DNA from 2 places in the Nocardia sp. NBC_00511 genome. Region 1 is predicted to be linked to the other one. Evidence: riboswitches for the same ligand, from Rfam matches in the RefSeq annotation. Region 1 holds a riboswitch; the other holds the start of a gene.
The links. A riboswitch is a leader RNA that binds a small molecule or an ion and turns the genes downstream of it on or off. The one in region 1 is predicted to bind glycine.

Region 1 (7,771 bases):
GCATGTTCGCGGCCACCTTCTCGGTCAGGATCGACGACGGCGCAAGGGCATTCACGCGAATGCCGCGCGGCCCGACCTCGGTGGCGAGGTGCCGGGTCAGCATGACGACCCCGGCATTGGCCACCCCGTAGGCGAGGTTGGCCTGGCTGGGCTGCCGTCCCGCCGCCGACGCCATCGTGATGATGCTGCCCGACCCCTGCGCCAGCAGCCCCGGCAGGAAGGCCTGCACGGTCAGGAACACCGACGTCAGATCCGAGTCCAGCACCCGACGCCAGAACTGTTCGGTGAGTTCGGAAATCGGGGTCGGATAGCCCATGCCACCGGCGAAGGCCGCGAGAATGTCGACCCGCCCGAATTCGGTCTCGACCTGGTCGCGGGCGGCGGCCAGCTCGGCGGCGGAGGTGACGTCGGCGACCGCGCCGATGGCGGTGCCGCCCGCCGCGCTGATCTCGGCGACCACGTCGTCGAGGGCGTTCTTGTCGCGTCCGATCACGCACACCCGCACGCCCTGGGCGGCGAGCATGCGGGCGGTACGTGCCCCGATGCCACGCGAGCCTCCGGTGACGACGGCAGACTTACCTGAGAGGTCGGCGTAGGAGCTGAGCATGAGAGTGAGCCTTTCCGAAAGGTGGACAGTGGTTTTCAGCGACGGGACAGGAAGACGACGGTGGTGGTCAGCCACAGCAGTCCGCCGAAACGGACCACCGGCATCAGCACGGTGAGCGCGGACGCCACCAGCCCCAGCGCCGACACCGCCGCCACGACCGTGATCGCGATGCCGAGCCACACCAGCCAGGACGGCAGCTTCCGTTGCAGCAGTGCGGGAATCACGATGCCCAGCACCAGCAGCCCGAATCCGGCAGCATAGGCCGGGCCGCCGCTGAGGAATCCCAGGTCGGCCAGCGCGCGAGCCAATTCCGGTGCGGCCGAAGCGGGTAGCCGCGCCCCGGCCCAGCCGAACAGCGCGCTGAGGGTGAGCGCACCGGCGGCCAGCGCGCCGCCGATCGCGGTGATGGCGGGTCCGGCCAGCTGCCGCTGGATCACTCCGGCCAGGATCGCCAGCGGCGCGGCGGACAGCAGCAGCAGGGCCGAACCGGCGTTGATGAGCCCGGTGTGCGCGGTGGTGTAGGTGAGCACGTCGGCTCCGCTCGCGTCCGGATGCGGGGTGCGGGCATTGGTGGCGACGTAGGCGACGGTCAGTACCGCGAAGGCGATGGCCGGGGCGAGCAGGGCGGGACTGAGTCGAGCGGGGCGAGCGACGGTGGTGGTGGTGGTGCTCATGTCGGGGTTCCTTCGATCTCGGGCGATCCGTATGCCTCCAATAATGATTACAGTTTGTAACGATTGTCAAGGGTGCATCGTTTTCCCGCTGCTACGATTACGCCCATGGATGCGAACCAGGAGGCTCAGCCGCAACGCGCACTCACCGCGGTCGGATTCCTATTGGCGCAGGTCGGGGCCTATGCCGCGAACCGATTCGCGGAACGCACCGCTGCCCTCGACCTGACGCCCGCCCACGCCGGACTGCTGCGGCTCCTGATCGCCCAGCCCGGCCGCAGTCAGCGCGAACTGGCCGACGAGCTCGGCATGCCGCCCAGCCGGTTCGTGCAATTCGCCGACAAGCTCGAGCAGCGCGGGCTGATCGAACGCAGGCGCAATCCCGACGACCGCCGGTTGCACGCGCTCTACCTGACCGAGGAGGGCCGCGGCGCACTGCTGAAAATCGCCGCGGTCGCGCGCGAAGCCGAGGAAAATCTGTGCCGCTCGCTCAGCGAGGCCGAGCACAAGCAGCTGTCGGCGCTCCTGGTGCGAATCGCCGCCGACCAGGGGCTCACCCCCGGGGTGCACCCGGGCTACAAGCGGGAGTGAAAACGGCTGCGCGTCAGGCGGATTCGAGGCCGAGCAACCGGCCCAGCACCGCGATCTGATCCGCGAACCGCTCGATCACCACGGGCGAGCTCGGATCGCCACCGTCGATCCCGGCGATGACCTGCGGCAGCGTGGTCGGGGCCATGGCCGCAGCCATCAGCATGACCAGCAGCACCGCCGGATCCAGTTCGGCGGACAGCCCACCCGATTCCTGTAGCGCGCGCAGCCGCTCGATGGCCGGCGCGAACATGTCGGTGCGCGCGTCGCGCTCCGAATCCGCTTCCGCGCCGGCGTATTCGAGGCCGCTCCAGGCCAGCAGCCGGGCCGCCGCCGGGTTGCGCGCCGCTTCCAGCGCGAAGTTGCGCATCTGCTCGGGCAGCGACAGCTCCGGCGGGGCGAGTTCGCGCTGCCGCTCGCGCCACTGCTGCGAAATCGCCTTGTACAGGCCCTCTTTGCCATCGAAGTAGTACGAGATCAGCTGCTGGTTGACCCCAGCACGGGTGGCGATGGCGCTGATCCGCGCGCCCGCGTAGCCGTGTGCGCCGAACTCGGCGGCGGCCGCCTCCAGGATCAGCGCACGGGTGCGCTCGGGATCGCGTTGGCGCTCCTGCGGGCCGGGCGACCTGCGCGGTTTCGACGACGGCATGCGGTGATGCTACCTCGGTCAGCACAATCATCTATCACCATGAATTAATCAAACAAACGATTGACAACTTCATGAGGGCGGTTGACGATGGAGGCACGGCCGCGAACGGCACGGTCACCAGAGCGAGAAGGTGGAAAATCATGTCCGGACTCGGAAAAGTGCTCATCTCCGGCGGCGGGCTCGGCGGGTTGGCACTCGCTCAGGCCCTCCGGCGCGGCGGCATCGAGGTGGCCGTGCACGAACAGGATCCGAGCCCGCGCACCCGAAACCAGGGCTATCGCATCCACATCGACGGCAACGGCAACGCGGCCCTGCGCGCCTGTCTGCCCACCGAGGTGCTCGACACCATCCTGCGCACCAGCGGCATCAACGGCGACCTGGTGGCGGGATACACGAGCGACCTGCGGCAGACCATGGCGCAGACCTTCGACGGCCTCGGCGACGACGAGATCACCCACGTGGATCGCGAGACCTTCCGCCGCGGCCTGCTCACCGGCCTCGACGACGCCGTGCACTTCGGGCACACCCTCACCGACTACCGGATCACCGAATCCGGCCGTGTCCGTATCGAATTCGCGGAGGGCGGCGGGGACGAGGGCGACCTGCTGATCGGCGCGGACGGCGTCGGTTCACCGGTGCGGCGACGGCTGCTGCCGCAGGCGGAGGTACGCGATCTCGGGTTGCGCTGCCTGTACGGGCGGATGCCCCTCACCGCGCAGACCACCACGCTGCTGCCCGCGGATTTCGATCGCGGATTCATCTGGGTCGCAGGCGAATCCGGCAGCGGGGTCGGGTTCGCTCCGCAGCGCTTCCGCGACCGCCCGGTCGGGGCCGTCGACTACCTGATGGTTGCCTACGCCGCGACCACCGAGCAGCTCGGCGTCCCCGACGACCGGCTCTACCGGCTGGATCCCGCCGACCTGTGGCAGGTCGTCACGGCCGCCACCGCGGACTGGCATCCGAAGCTGCGAGCCCTCATCGCGCACGCCGACCCGGACAGCTTCTTCCCCATCACGATTCGCGCCGGACAGCGCCTGGAACCGTGGCGGTCCGGGCCGATCACCCTGCTGGGCGACGCCATCCACACCATGCCGCCCACCGGCGGCGTCGGCGCGAACACGGCACTGCAGGACGCGGCAACCCTTGCGGCGGAACTGCTTTCGGCCGCGCGGGGTGAGAAGTCCGTGCTGGCGGCGGTCGCCGACTACGAGCGGGTGATGGTGCCACGCGGCTTCGACACCGTCGACAGCTCACTCCGGATGGCCGGGCAGCTCTTCGGTTGAGCTACGGCACAGCGGATTTCAGAACGTTCTCGACACTCGGCAGGTCGCCGTCCATCGCCGCACGCAGGATGCGGCGGAAGGTCGGGCATTCGGCGTGCCTCGGGGCCGGGCAGGCGGCGGCGTGACGCAGGCCCGCGCTGACGATGGTGAGCCGGGCGATGGTGCGGTCGAGGTCGTCGGCCTTGGTGGCGAGCAGCGCCCGGTCCACCCGCAGCTCACCGCCGGCGCCGAAGACCAGGGGGATCTCGTCGAGACTGAATCCGGCGGTGCGGCCCAGGGAGATCAGCGCCAGGCGCTCGAGCACATCGGCGTCGTATTGGCGGCGCAGGCCGTGGCGGCCCGAGGAAACGATCAGGCCCTTCTCCTCGTAGTACCGCAGGGTCGAGGCGGGGATGCCGCAGCGGCGCACCACCTCGCCGATATCCAGGGTTTCCATGGTTGACCTCAAGTCGACTTGAATTGAGACAGTGTATCGAGGTGCCCCACGAGGAAAGGACCGCGACCATGACCACTCCGGCCGAGAACGAGCAATCCGCGCGCTGGAACGGACCCTCCGGACACGCCTGGGTCGACACCCAGGCGATGCTCACCCAGGTCATGCAGCCCTTCGAACCGATCCTCGTCGACGCCGTGAAATCCAGATCCGCACACGATGTGCTGGATGTCGGCTGCGGTTTCGGGGCGACCACCCTGGCGGTGGCGCGGACGCTGGGCTCCGAGGTGCGCTGCACCGGCGTCGACATCGCCGAGCCGATGGTCACCGCCGCCCAGGCGAACGCCGACCGCGAGGACCTGCCGGTGCGCTTCCTGTGCGCCGACGCCCAGACCCACGATTTCGAGCCCGCCACCTTCGACATGATCATGTCCCGATTCGGAGTGATGTTCTTCCCCGACCCGATCGCGGCCTTCACCAACCTCCGCCGCGCCACACGTACGGGCGGCAGCCTCACCGCCATCGTATGGCGCGACACGCAAGACAACCCCTTCATGACAGCGGCCGAGCGCGCCGCCGCTCCCCTACTCCCCGACCTCCCTCCGCGAATCCCCAACGCGCCCGGCCAATTCGGCTTCTCGGACCGCGAGTTCGTCACCACCGTCCTGGAAGCCAGCGGCTGGACCGACATCGACATCAGCCAACTCGATGTCACCAGCGTCATGCCCGAACCCGAACTACTCGGCTACCTCTCCCGCTTCGGCCCCCTCGGCCAGATCCTCCCCAACGTCGAGGAACCCTTGCGCAGCCGAGTAATCGAAACGGCGCGCGCAGCCTTCGCCCCCTTCGTGCACGGCAACGAGGTCCGCTACAACGCCGCCTGCTGGATGGTCACCGCACACGCCTGACCTCGAATGTTGTTCGACGGTAAGCGATTTCGACAGACCAGGCGGCCAGGTCTGGCCGCGCCTCAGGCGATGCGGCGATGCGGCCGGGCGCTCAGGGTCTTCAACGCGCGCCCACTGTCCCGATGCACCTCCAGCATCGGGATACGCAGTGCCGCAGCTGTTTCCGACACACTGAGACCGAGAACCACACGCAGCGTGACGATCTCACGCTGCAGATCGGTCAATGGGGTGAGCGGGCTGCACGAGGGCACCTCGTAGCGGCACACCCGGACCGCGCGCCGGGCGGTCGAGTAGGCGAACTCGAGGAAGTCGCGACCCGCGGCGTGCGCGGCGGGCCAGCCGCCCACCACGGCCTCGCACACCTGAACGGCCAGTTCGTCCGACAGCCGGATGGTGCCCAGCCCGGCCCGGCAGTATCCGGTCACGAAAACCCTTGTGAAGCGCAGCAGTTCGGCGATGGCGGGACGGCGGCCGCGCGCGGCGGCGGTCAGGACGTCGGCGGCGGGCAACGGAAGACGCACCGAACGGGGCGGGCAATCGACGAGGGAGATGTCACCACTCACACGGACTACCGGGGAAACGACGGGCATGGGAGGTCCTCTGGTCCGCCGGGCAGCCGCCCGGCTATCGGAACTCCCCCTCTGTCACGGGACCTGAGAGTTTCACCGCTGACGCGGCTTGCACCGTAGGTGAGGCGCTCGGTGCGCCTGCTTTCCAGAGTGGCCTGGTCGAAACGGTAGCTGTGCCTGAGAGATTCCGGGGAGGTTGCTCCTTCGGCGCCCCCGTCGAGCGGGGACTCTCCCGCTCCGACTCCTAGCGGCCCGATGTTCGGTTATCTCACGACCCTAGTCGACGCCAACCTTCCCGACACCATTCAGCAAACTGCTGGCAGGTGCCTTGTGGCCGAACTCACGGTAGTCTCGCGACAACTCGGAGAGGCAGGCGATCCGTGCGCATCATCGATCTCTCGGTACCGATCCTGACCGGAATGCCGGTGTACCCCGGCGATCCCGAGGTCACGGTCCGACCGGCACTCACCGTCGCGCTCGACGGTGTGAACGTGCTGCACCTGGCGTTGGGTTCGCAGACCGGCACCCACGTCGACGCCCCACGGCACATCGACGATTCGCTGCCCGCCCTGGATGAGCTTCCGCTGGAACGGTTCGCGGGGCCCGCGGTGCTGGTGGACGCGCGCGACGCGGGCGCACGCGGGGCGATCGGCCCCGAATACTTCACCGGCAAGGTCCGGCCCGGCGTCATCGTGCTGGTGGAAACCGGCTGGTCACAGCATTGGGGCACAGTCGAATACCTCGCCCATCCGCACCTGACCCCGGCCGCGGCCGAACTGCTGATCGCCGCGGGCGTGCGCACCGTGGGCATCGACGCGCTCAGTGTCGACCCCACCCCGGCGCTCGAGATCCCGGTGCATCGCATCCTGTGCGGCGCGCAGGCGGTGATCGCGGAGAATCTGACCGATCTCGCGCAGGTGCGGGCCGCGCAGCAGACCGGGGCGCGGATCGAAGTCTCGCTGTTCCCGCTGCGCATCCCGGGTGGTGACGGCGCTCCGGTGCGGGCGGTGGCACGGATCGAGGACAGTCGGATACCCACGGAAACTGTGATTGATACCTGATTGTTCAGGGTTTGTAGCGCGGATCACTCGATATTCGTAGACTTCATGCAATCCCGGGGGGAGTCGGGGCCCCCGCACCGTGCTCGACCAGAAAGATGCTCCACGTGAATCGTTGTGCTGTATCCGCTTTACTGGCCGCCGCGACCATTCTGGCTGTCGCACCCGCCGCATCTGCGGAGATCGTTCTCACTGACTCGTCCAACTCGGACACCAAGGCGACCACCAGCACCGATCCGATGGTGTCGGAGGTCTTCGGATCCTCGGGCTTCAGTCTCGGCTCTGCGGGCGGTTCCTCGACCGATTCCGGCCAGAAGGGCCTGTGCACCGTGATCGGCAGCGCCTCGGCGCTGTCGGGGATGGCGGCACTCGGCTGCGGCGGCGTCTCGCCCGGCACGGTGGGCCCGATCATTCACTGACGCACCACGTCACCCGGAGCGAGCACAGCGAAGGGGCACCGGCGGATTCGCCGGTGCCCCTTCGCGTTGTGTGCGGCGGTTGCCGCTAACGGTTGTCGTCGGCGTTGCCGGCCTTCCACTGCTCCCACGGAATGTTCCAGTCGCCCAACCCGTCCAGGCCCGACAGCGTGCCGCCGACCGTGTTCTTCACGATCGTGATGTCGCCGCGTTTGACGTTGTCGTACACCCATTTGGCGTCGGACGGACTGAGATTCAGGCAGCCGTGACTGGTATTGGACGAGCCCTGCGCGCCCACCGACCACGGGGCCGAGTGAAAGAAGATGCCGGAGTAGGAGATTCGCGTCGCCCAGTCGACCGGAGTCTTGTAGCCGCTGGGCGAGTTCACCGGGACGCCGTAGGTGGAGGAGTCCATGATGATCTTGTCGAATTTGTCGCCGACGATGTAGACGCCATTGTCGGTGGGCGTGGAGTTCTTGCCCATCGAGGTCGGCATGGTCTTGATCACCTGCCCGTTGCGTTCCACCGTCACCATCTTCGTGTCGTCGTCGGCGGTGAAGACGGTCGCGTCGCCGATGCTGAAGCTCGA
Region 2 (7,771 bases), 3.4 Mb from region 1:
GCCAGGCGATCCGCGTGATCGGCGATCTTGGCGCGCAGGTCGTCGAGGTCCACGTCACCGTTCGGGCGGGTCTTGACGACCTCCACCCGCATGCCGACCATGGCCGCCGACGCGGCGTTGGTGCCGTGCGCGCTCGACGGGATCAGACACGTATCCCGGTGCGAGTCACCACGATCCAGGTGGTAGCGGCGAATCGCCAGCAGGCCCGCGTACTCGCCCTGGCTACCGGCGTTGGGCTGCAACGAAACCCGGTCGTAGCCGGTGACCGCGCACAGCCAGCCCTCGAGATCCTCGATCAGCTTGATCAGGCCGGGGGCGTCCTCGACCGGCGCGTACGGGTGCACGCGATTGAAGCCGGGCCAGGTGATGGACTCCATCTCGGCGGCGGCATTGAGCTTCATGGTGCAGGAACCGAGCGGAATCATGCTGCGGTCCAGGGCAATATCCTTGTCCGAGAGCGCACGCAGGTAGCGCAGCATCGCGGTTTCGGTGCGGTACCTGGTGAACGCGGGCGCGGTCAGGAACTCCGAGGTGCGCACCTCGATGTGCGGGCGCTGCTTGCCGTGGAACAGCGCGCCCTCCGGGCCGACCGGGATCTCCGCGCCGAAGCAGTCCAGCACGTCCACCACGTGGGTGTCGGTGGTGACCTCGTCGCAAGCGATCGAGACGTGGTCGGCGTCGACGAGGCGCAGGTTGATGCCACGCCCCTTCGCCTTGGACACAATGGCTTCCGCGCCGCCGGGCACGTTCACCAGCACGGTGTCGAAGAAGCTCTGGTGCACCACGGCGTCACCGAGTCCGGCCGCCAGCCACTGCGCGTGCCCGTGCACCCGCCGCGCCAGCGAACGCAGGCCGTCCGCACCGTGATACGAGGCGTACATGGCGGCCAGGATGGCCAGCAGCACCTGCGCGGTGCAGATATTGGAGGTCGCCTTCTCCCGGCGAATGTGCTGCTCACGTGTCTGCAACGCGAGCCGGTAGGCGAGGCTGCCGTCCGCGTCGACCGAGACGCCGACCAGACGGCCGGGCAGCTGGCGCGCGTGCGCCTCGCGCACCGCGAGGTAACCCGCGTGCGGGCCACCGAAACCCAGCGGCACACCGAAGCGCTGCGAGGTGCCGAAACACGCGTCCGCACCCTGCTCACCGGGCGGGGTGATCAGGGTCAGCGCCAGCAGGTCCGCGCCCACCGCGACCAAAGCGCCACGCTCGTGCGCGGTTTCGATGACCGGAGCCCAATCCACGATCCGGCCCGACGCGCCCGGCTGCTGCACGATCACGCCGAAGAAGTCGCCCTCCGGCAGCACGCCGGTGGACAGATCGGCCTCGACGATCTCGATGCCCAGCGGTTCGGCGCGGGTGGTGAGCAGGGTCCGGGTCTGCGGGAACAGATCGGAGTCGATGAGCAGCCGCTGCGACTTGCTCTTGCGATTGGCCCGCTGCAACAGCGTCATCGCCTCGGCGGCGGCGGTCGCCTCGTCCAGCATGGAGGCGTTGGCGACCTGCATGCCGGTCAGGTCGGCGATCATGGTCTGGAAGTTGAGCAGCGCCTCGAGGCGGCCCTGGCTGATCTCCGGCTGGTAGGGCGTATACGCGGTGTACCAGGCCGGGTTCTCCACCAGGTTGCGCAGCAACACCGGCGGGGTCAGCGTGTCGTAGTAGCCGAGGCCGATCATCGAGGTGGCCACGGTGTTCGAATTCGCCAGTGCCGCAAGCTCGGCGAGGGCCTCGTGCTCGGACAGCGCGTCCGGCAGCACGCTGAGGCCATTGGTCCCGGAGGCATCGAGAATGCTGGCGGGCACCGCCTTGGTGGCGAGTTCGTCCAGCGACTCGACGCCCACGGCGGCCAGGATGCGCGCGGTTTCGCCGCTGTCGGGGCCGATGTGGCGGTCGGCGAACGATCGAGTCCAGATCACGGCTGCTCCAAGGGGGTGGGCGTGGGTCGGCCCGGGGACCGACGATTCGTCTGCCCTCCCCCTCTGTCCTGGGCGCCTGAGAGATTCGCGCCCGGACCTGCCGAGCCCTTTCACCATGGGCGGATGGCTCGCGACCATCACTTTCCAGAGGCGTCGTAACTCCGCACGGTCCCTTGTGCCTGAGAGATTGACGGGGAGGTGCTGCTCCTTCGGCGTCCGAGACTATCCCCGGAACTCTCCCGCACGGCTGCGACGCACTGCCAGTTTAAGCGGCGTCAAGTTACGGCAATGTTGCCTGGGTTGATTTCACACCGGGTTGCCCGGGTTTCGCAGACAGCGAACGCGCGCCACCCGGTGGGCGACGCGCGTTCGAGGAGCGGGAGCTAACCGGTCTTGCGGTTGATCCGGGCCTTGCGACGGAAGGACAGCTCATCCTCCGGACGGTCCGAGGTGGAGCCGAGTTCGGCGCGCTCGGCCGGGAAATTGGCTATGTCACCGGTCAATTCGCGCATGGCGCCACTGACGGCGATACCGAAGACGCCCTGTCCGCCCTGCAGTAAATCGACGACCTCTTCCGGCGAAGAGCACTCGTAGACGGTGGCGCCGTCGGAGAAGAGGGTGATGCCGGCCAGGTCCTGGACGCCGCGGCTGCGCAGGTGATCCACCGCGATGCGGATGTTCTGCAGTGAGATGCCGGCGTCGAGCAGGCGTTTGACGATCTTGAGGACCAGGATGTCCTTGAACGAGTACAGCCGCTGGCTGCCCGATCCGGTGGCGCTGCGAATAGAGGGTACGACCAGCCCGGTGCGGGCCCAGTAGTCCAGTTGACGGTAGGTGATCCCGGCCACCTGGCAAGCGCTGGGCACGCGGTAGCCGACCAGCTCGTCCGGCACCGTGTCATCGGGGAACAGCCCTGGCTGCACCACATCCTTGGATTGCGGATGATCTCCCACTGACTACTCCCTTACTGCCTTGCCTATCAGGGCTTGTGCGTTTCGTCCGGCACAGCATCGACCTGGAGCGTGGCCTGACAATCGAGGCTACTCTCCTGATTGTCGCGGGAAAATCGGCCCGGTTAAAGCTTGGCCGAGCGCGTGTTTCTCACCCTAAACCTGAGGTAGAGACACGGAAATGTCTCTTTTCGAGATCATCGGCAGGTCAGCAGTTGGTCAGCTGTCCGTAGCCTTGAAGTCATCCGGCGAGACCGACTCGAGAAACTCCTTGAACTTCTCGACCTCGTCCTCTTTCTCGTCCGGCATGACGAGCCCGGCCTCCTCGAGCACCGGCTCCTCGGCGTAGATCGGGCAGCCGACGCGCAGCGCGATGGCCACCGAATCCGAGGGGCGCGCGGAGATCCGCAGATCGTTCTCGAAGACCAGATCCGCGTAGAAGGTGCCCTCCTGCAGATCCACGATGCGGACCTCCTTGAGGGTGTGCCCGAGATCCTTGATCAAGATCTTTATCAGGTCGTGGGTCAGCGGCCGAATCGGCGTGACGCCCTCCTGCTCGAGCACGATCGCGGTCGCCTCGGCCTGACCGATCCAGATCGGTAGGTATCTGTCGCCGGACACTTCGCGGAGCAACAGCACGGGCTGGTTCTGTGGCTGTTCGACACGGATGCCGATCACACGCATTTCGCTCACGGCCGTGCCTCGCTGACGCTCAGCCCACCCGTGCGCGAACGCGCGCTGTGTTTGTTGGTTCGCTCGCTTCGCTCACTCACGGCACTGCCTCCCAAATCAACCCAACCGACTGGCGAGCCCTGCCTTCTCCTCAGCCGTATCACCGAGTCTAGGCGAAGATTTCAGCCTCCGAGGGAAGCGCGCACGGAGGTCTTCACCAGGCAGGTGTGCAGTGTCAGCGACAGCGCCGCCAACTCGCGAACCGTCTCCTCGGCGCGGGCGCGGGCATCGGCGTCGCGGCTCTTGGCGATCGGTGCGGCGATCTGCGCGACCATCGCGGCCTCACGATCGGCGGCAAGTTTGAAGGCGCGCAAATGCCTTGCCTCCAAACCGAATTCGCTCAGGGCCCGGGCGGTACGGGCGAGCGTGACGGCGTCGCCGTCGAAATAGCCTGCCGCGCCGGGCGTGATCAGATTGGCGCGGATCAGTTCGGTCAGGAACTTCTCGTCGATCCCGGCCTGCTCGAGCAGATCCGCACGGGTGATGCGGATTTCGTGATCGAAGCGCAGCTCTTCGGGGGAAACCTCACCGGGCACGACACCCAGCCTCCGCAACCGGGCATTTCCATTGGCCGCCACGGCATCTGTCGAATCGGGCACGACGCCTCCCACGGCGTTCGCCCGGGCCCGGGCTTCCCGGACCCCGAGCGTCGCCGCCCCACTGTCGATCGCTTCGAGCTGTTCCTTGATCACCTTCAACGGCAGGTACTGATCCCGCTGTGCGGTCAGCACGAAGCGCAGGCGCTCGACGTCCGCCACGTGGAAACGGCGGTACCCCGAGGGCGTGCGCTCCGGGCTGATCAGACCCTCCGATTCCAGGAATCGGATCTTGGAGATGGTGATGTCCGGAAAATCCGGACGCAGCAAATCCAGCACGGAGCCGATCGACATCCCTCCGCGCGTCCACTGCGCTGCGCCTGTCATTCCGCTCGGCCCTATAGAGTGCCCGCCGCCTCGCTGGAAGCGGGGCGAGGACCGGTCAGGAACACCAAGCGGAACTTACCGATCTGAACCTCGTCACCGTTCTGCAGTTCAGAGGAGTCCACCGGTTCCCGGTTCACGTAGGTGCCGTTGAGGCTGCCCACATCGACGACCTGGAAGGTGTCGTCGTCCTGACGGAACTCCGCGTGGCGACGGCTGACGGTGACATCGTCAAGGAAGATGTCGCTGTCGGGATGACGTCCCGCGGAGGTGGTGGGCTGGTCCAACAGGAAGCGCGAACCGGCGTTCGGGCCCCGCTTGACCACCAGCAGGGCCGCGCCCTGGGGCAGCCCCTCGACTCCCTGCACCGGCTGCTCGCCGGTCTGCTCGGTGCGCGACGTGTCGACCTCGTTCAGGAAATCGGCGCGGAACACCGAAGTGGTCTCTGCTGCCGTCTCCTGGTAACCCGGGTCCTTGTTCTCGCTCACCCTTGCTCTCCTCCTCGAACCGAATAATCCATGCAAGCAATTGATGCCTTCAGCGATGCGGCTACCGGCCACTTCCCGCCTCGGACAGGCCCCGATTTTCCGGGCACCGGCTGCGCGCACTTCTGTTGGCATTGACCGTACCCTGCCAGGGCGTACCCGTGCAGGTAGAACTGTGAAGGCTGACTCAGCCTCCGATAACTCCTTGATAACCTGCGGCATCGAGCAGCTTGGACAGCGCTGCGTCGAGTGCTTCGGCGGAGTCGACCTCGATCTCGAAAAGCCAGCCGTCGCCGTACGCGTCGGAGTTGACCGTCTCCGGCTCGGCGTCCAGAACCTCGTTGATGGCAACGACTTTCCCGGCCAGCGGAGCGTAGATGTCCGACACGCTCTTGGTGGATTCGATCTCGGCGATGCTGTCGCCGCTGGCGACCTCCTGATCCGGCGCCGGCAGCTGTACGAACACGACGTCACCGAGCTGGGACTGCGCGTAATCGGTGATTCCCACCCGCACCCGGGTCGGACCGACCTTGCTGATCCATTCGTGTTCTTCCGAGTAGCGCAAATCCTCGGGTACTGCGGTCACTGGCAGCGTCCTTTCAACAGGCGTTCCTCTCGGGATCGTCGTCGATCCGTCTGTGCCACACCCTATCGGCTAGTGATCATGGTGTGGCGCGGGCGGTATCGCTCGGGCCACGGCTACGGCTTTGCCCAGGTAGAGGATCCCGGTCCAGACGTATACCGCCGTGCCCCAGATCAAGAATGCCCCACCGAAGGCGCGACTGAAACCCGCGGCGGCCCAATCCATCTGACCGGCCAGCGTCCACGGCAGCGCGGACATGAGCGCGAAGGTGGCGGCCTTGCCGAGGTAGATGACATCGGGCGGGGGTAGGCCGCGGCGCCGGTAGATCGGCAACACCAGGGTCAGGATCACATCGCGAGCGACCAGAATCACCACCACCCACCAGGGCAGGATGCCGCGAATCAGGAAGCCGCCCAGGGTCGCCAGCAGATAGAGGCGGTCGACGAGAGGGTCGAGAATCGCACCCAGTCGCGAGGACTGATCGAGCAGGCGGGCGAGTTTGCCGTCCAGGAAGTCGGTGAACCCGCTGGCGATCAGCAGCGCGAAACACCACCCGTCGGCCTTCTCGACCAGCAGCAGCCACAGGAAAACCGGGACGCCGATCAGCCGGATCACGCTCAGTACGTTGGGCACGGTCAGAATCCGGTCGCTGTAGACCGGTTCGGCGTTGCGCTCGGATGTCACAACCCGGTCATACAGCAATCGCGGCGGCATCTCCATCCGGGCACGCCGCCGTCGGGAGGGGGAGGATGTAGACGATATGGTCTGCGCCATCCCCCGCCGGTGAGAGAATGAGATCAACACCTTCTCATTGATTGGCTAGGGTGACTGGACTACCGCACCTGGGAGAGGAAAGACCATGCCCGACTTCGACTACGACGTCGTCGTTATCGGCTCCGGCTTCGGGGGGAGCGTCAGCGCGCTGCGCCTGAGCGAGAAGGGCTACCGGGTCGCCGTCCTGGAATCCGGCCGCCGCTGGAACGCCGAGGACATCCCGAACACGAATTGGAATGTGCGCAAGGCGATCTGGGCTCCACGCCTCGGACTCACCGGTACCCAGCGCATCAGCATCCTCGGCAAGTGCGCGGTGTTCTCCGCGGCCGGGGTGGGTGGTGGATCGCTGATCTACGGCAACACCCTCTACGAGCCGCTGCCGAACTTCTACACCGACAAGCAGTGGGCCCACATCACCGATTGGCGCGCCGAACTCGCGCCCTACTACGACCAGGCGCAGCGCATGCTCGGCGTCGCGCCGAATCCGCGCATGACCCCGGCCGACGATGTGATCCGTTCCGTCGCAGAGGATCTCGGTGTCGCCGACACCTTCCACGCCACCAATGTGGGTGTGTTCTTCAACGAGGAACAGCCCGGCGTCGAGGTCGACGATCCGTACTTCGGCGGGGCGGGGCCGCGCCGCAACGGCTGCATCCACTGCGCGCGCTGTTTCACCGGCTGCCCGCACAACGCCAAGAACACCACCCCGAAGAACTACCTCTACCTCGCCGAGCAGGCCGGTGCGCACGTGTTCGAGCTGACCACGGCGTCCAAGGTGCGGCCATTGACCGGCGGCGGCTACGCGGTCGAGACCGAACGTTCGGATCGCTGGGTTCGCAAGGGCCGCAAGGTGTTCACGGCCGAGCAGGTGGTGTTCGCGGCGGCCGCGCTCGGCACCCAGAAGCTGCTGCACAAGATGCGCGACGAGGGCGTGCTGCCGAACCTCTCCCCCCGGCTCGGTGAGCTGACCCGCTCCAATTCCGAGGCCATCCTCAATGTGGTGAGCAAGGCCCGCGACGATTTCGCCGAGGGCATCGCTATCACCTCCTCGATCCACCCCGAACCCAGCACCCACATCGAGGTCTGCCACTACGGCAAGGGCCAGAACGGCCTGTTCCCGCTGTCGGTTCCGCTGATCGACGGCGGCGCGTTCCGGTTCCTGCGCTTCCTGCTGGCGATGGTGTTGCATCCGGTGGTGTTCGCGCGCAGCCTCAATGCCCATCGGGCGTCGGAGAAGTCGGTGATCCTGCTGGTGATGCAGTCGCTGGACAATTCGCTGACCTCGTTCCGGCGCTGGGGGCAGCTGAAGACGAAACAGGGTACGGGCAAACCGAATCCGACCTGGATCCCACTCGCCCACGACGTGAGCCGCCGCTTCGGGGAGAAGGTCGACGGCGATGTGCAGATGCTGGCG

Region 2: it holds a riboswitch for glycine, as region 1 does, so the genes downstream of both, gcvP (aminomethyl-transferring glycine dehydrogenase) here and OG300_RS40640 (hypothetical protein) in region 1, are expected to answer to the same signal.

The regions. Positions count from the first base shown of each region.
Region 1 is NZ_CP107849.1:8,723,164-8,730,934, reverse strand. It holds gene OG300_RS40675 (SDR family NAD(P)-dependent oxidoreductase) at 1-607, opposite strand, end outside; gene OG300_RS40670 (DUF4386 domain-containing protein) at 643-1,281, opposite strand; gene OG300_RS40665 (MarR family winged helix-turn-helix transcriptional regulator) at 1,387-1,869, shown strand; gene OG300_RS40660 (TetR/AcrR family transcriptional regulator) at 1,883-2,515, opposite strand; gene OG300_RS40655 (FAD-dependent oxidoreductase) at 2,656-3,798, shown strand; gene OG300_RS40650 (helix-turn-helix domain-containing protein) at 3,800-4,234, opposite strand; gene OG300_RS40645 (class I SAM-dependent methyltransferase) at 4,303-5,139, shown strand; gene OG300_RS40640 (hypothetical protein) at 5,202-5,729, opposite strand; glycine riboswitch at 5,864-5,953, opposite strand; gene OG300_RS40635 (cyclase family protein) at 6,089-6,769, shown strand; gene OG300_RS40630 (hypothetical protein) at 6,874-7,185, shown strand; gene OG300_RS40625 (Ig-like domain-containing protein) at 7,271-7,771, opposite strand, start outside.
Region 2 is NZ_CP107849.1:3,248,161-3,255,931, forward strand. It holds gene gcvP (aminomethyl-transferring glycine dehydrogenase) at 1-1,913, opposite strand, end outside; glycine riboswitch at 2,070-2,165, opposite strand; gene OG300_RS15380 (MerR family transcriptional regulator) at 2,297-2,866, opposite strand; gene OG300_RS15385 (bifunctional nuclease family protein) at 3,083-3,556, opposite strand; gene OG300_RS15390 (MerR family transcriptional regulator) at 3,718-4,485, opposite strand; gene OG300_RS15395 (FHA domain-containing protein) at 4,530-5,003, opposite strand; gene gcvH (glycine cleavage system protein GcvH) at 5,188-5,592, opposite strand; gene OG300_RS15405 (CDP-alcohol phosphatidyltransferase family protein) at 5,656-6,297, opposite strand; gene OG300_RS15410 (GMC oxidoreductase) at 6,443-7,771, shown strand, end outside.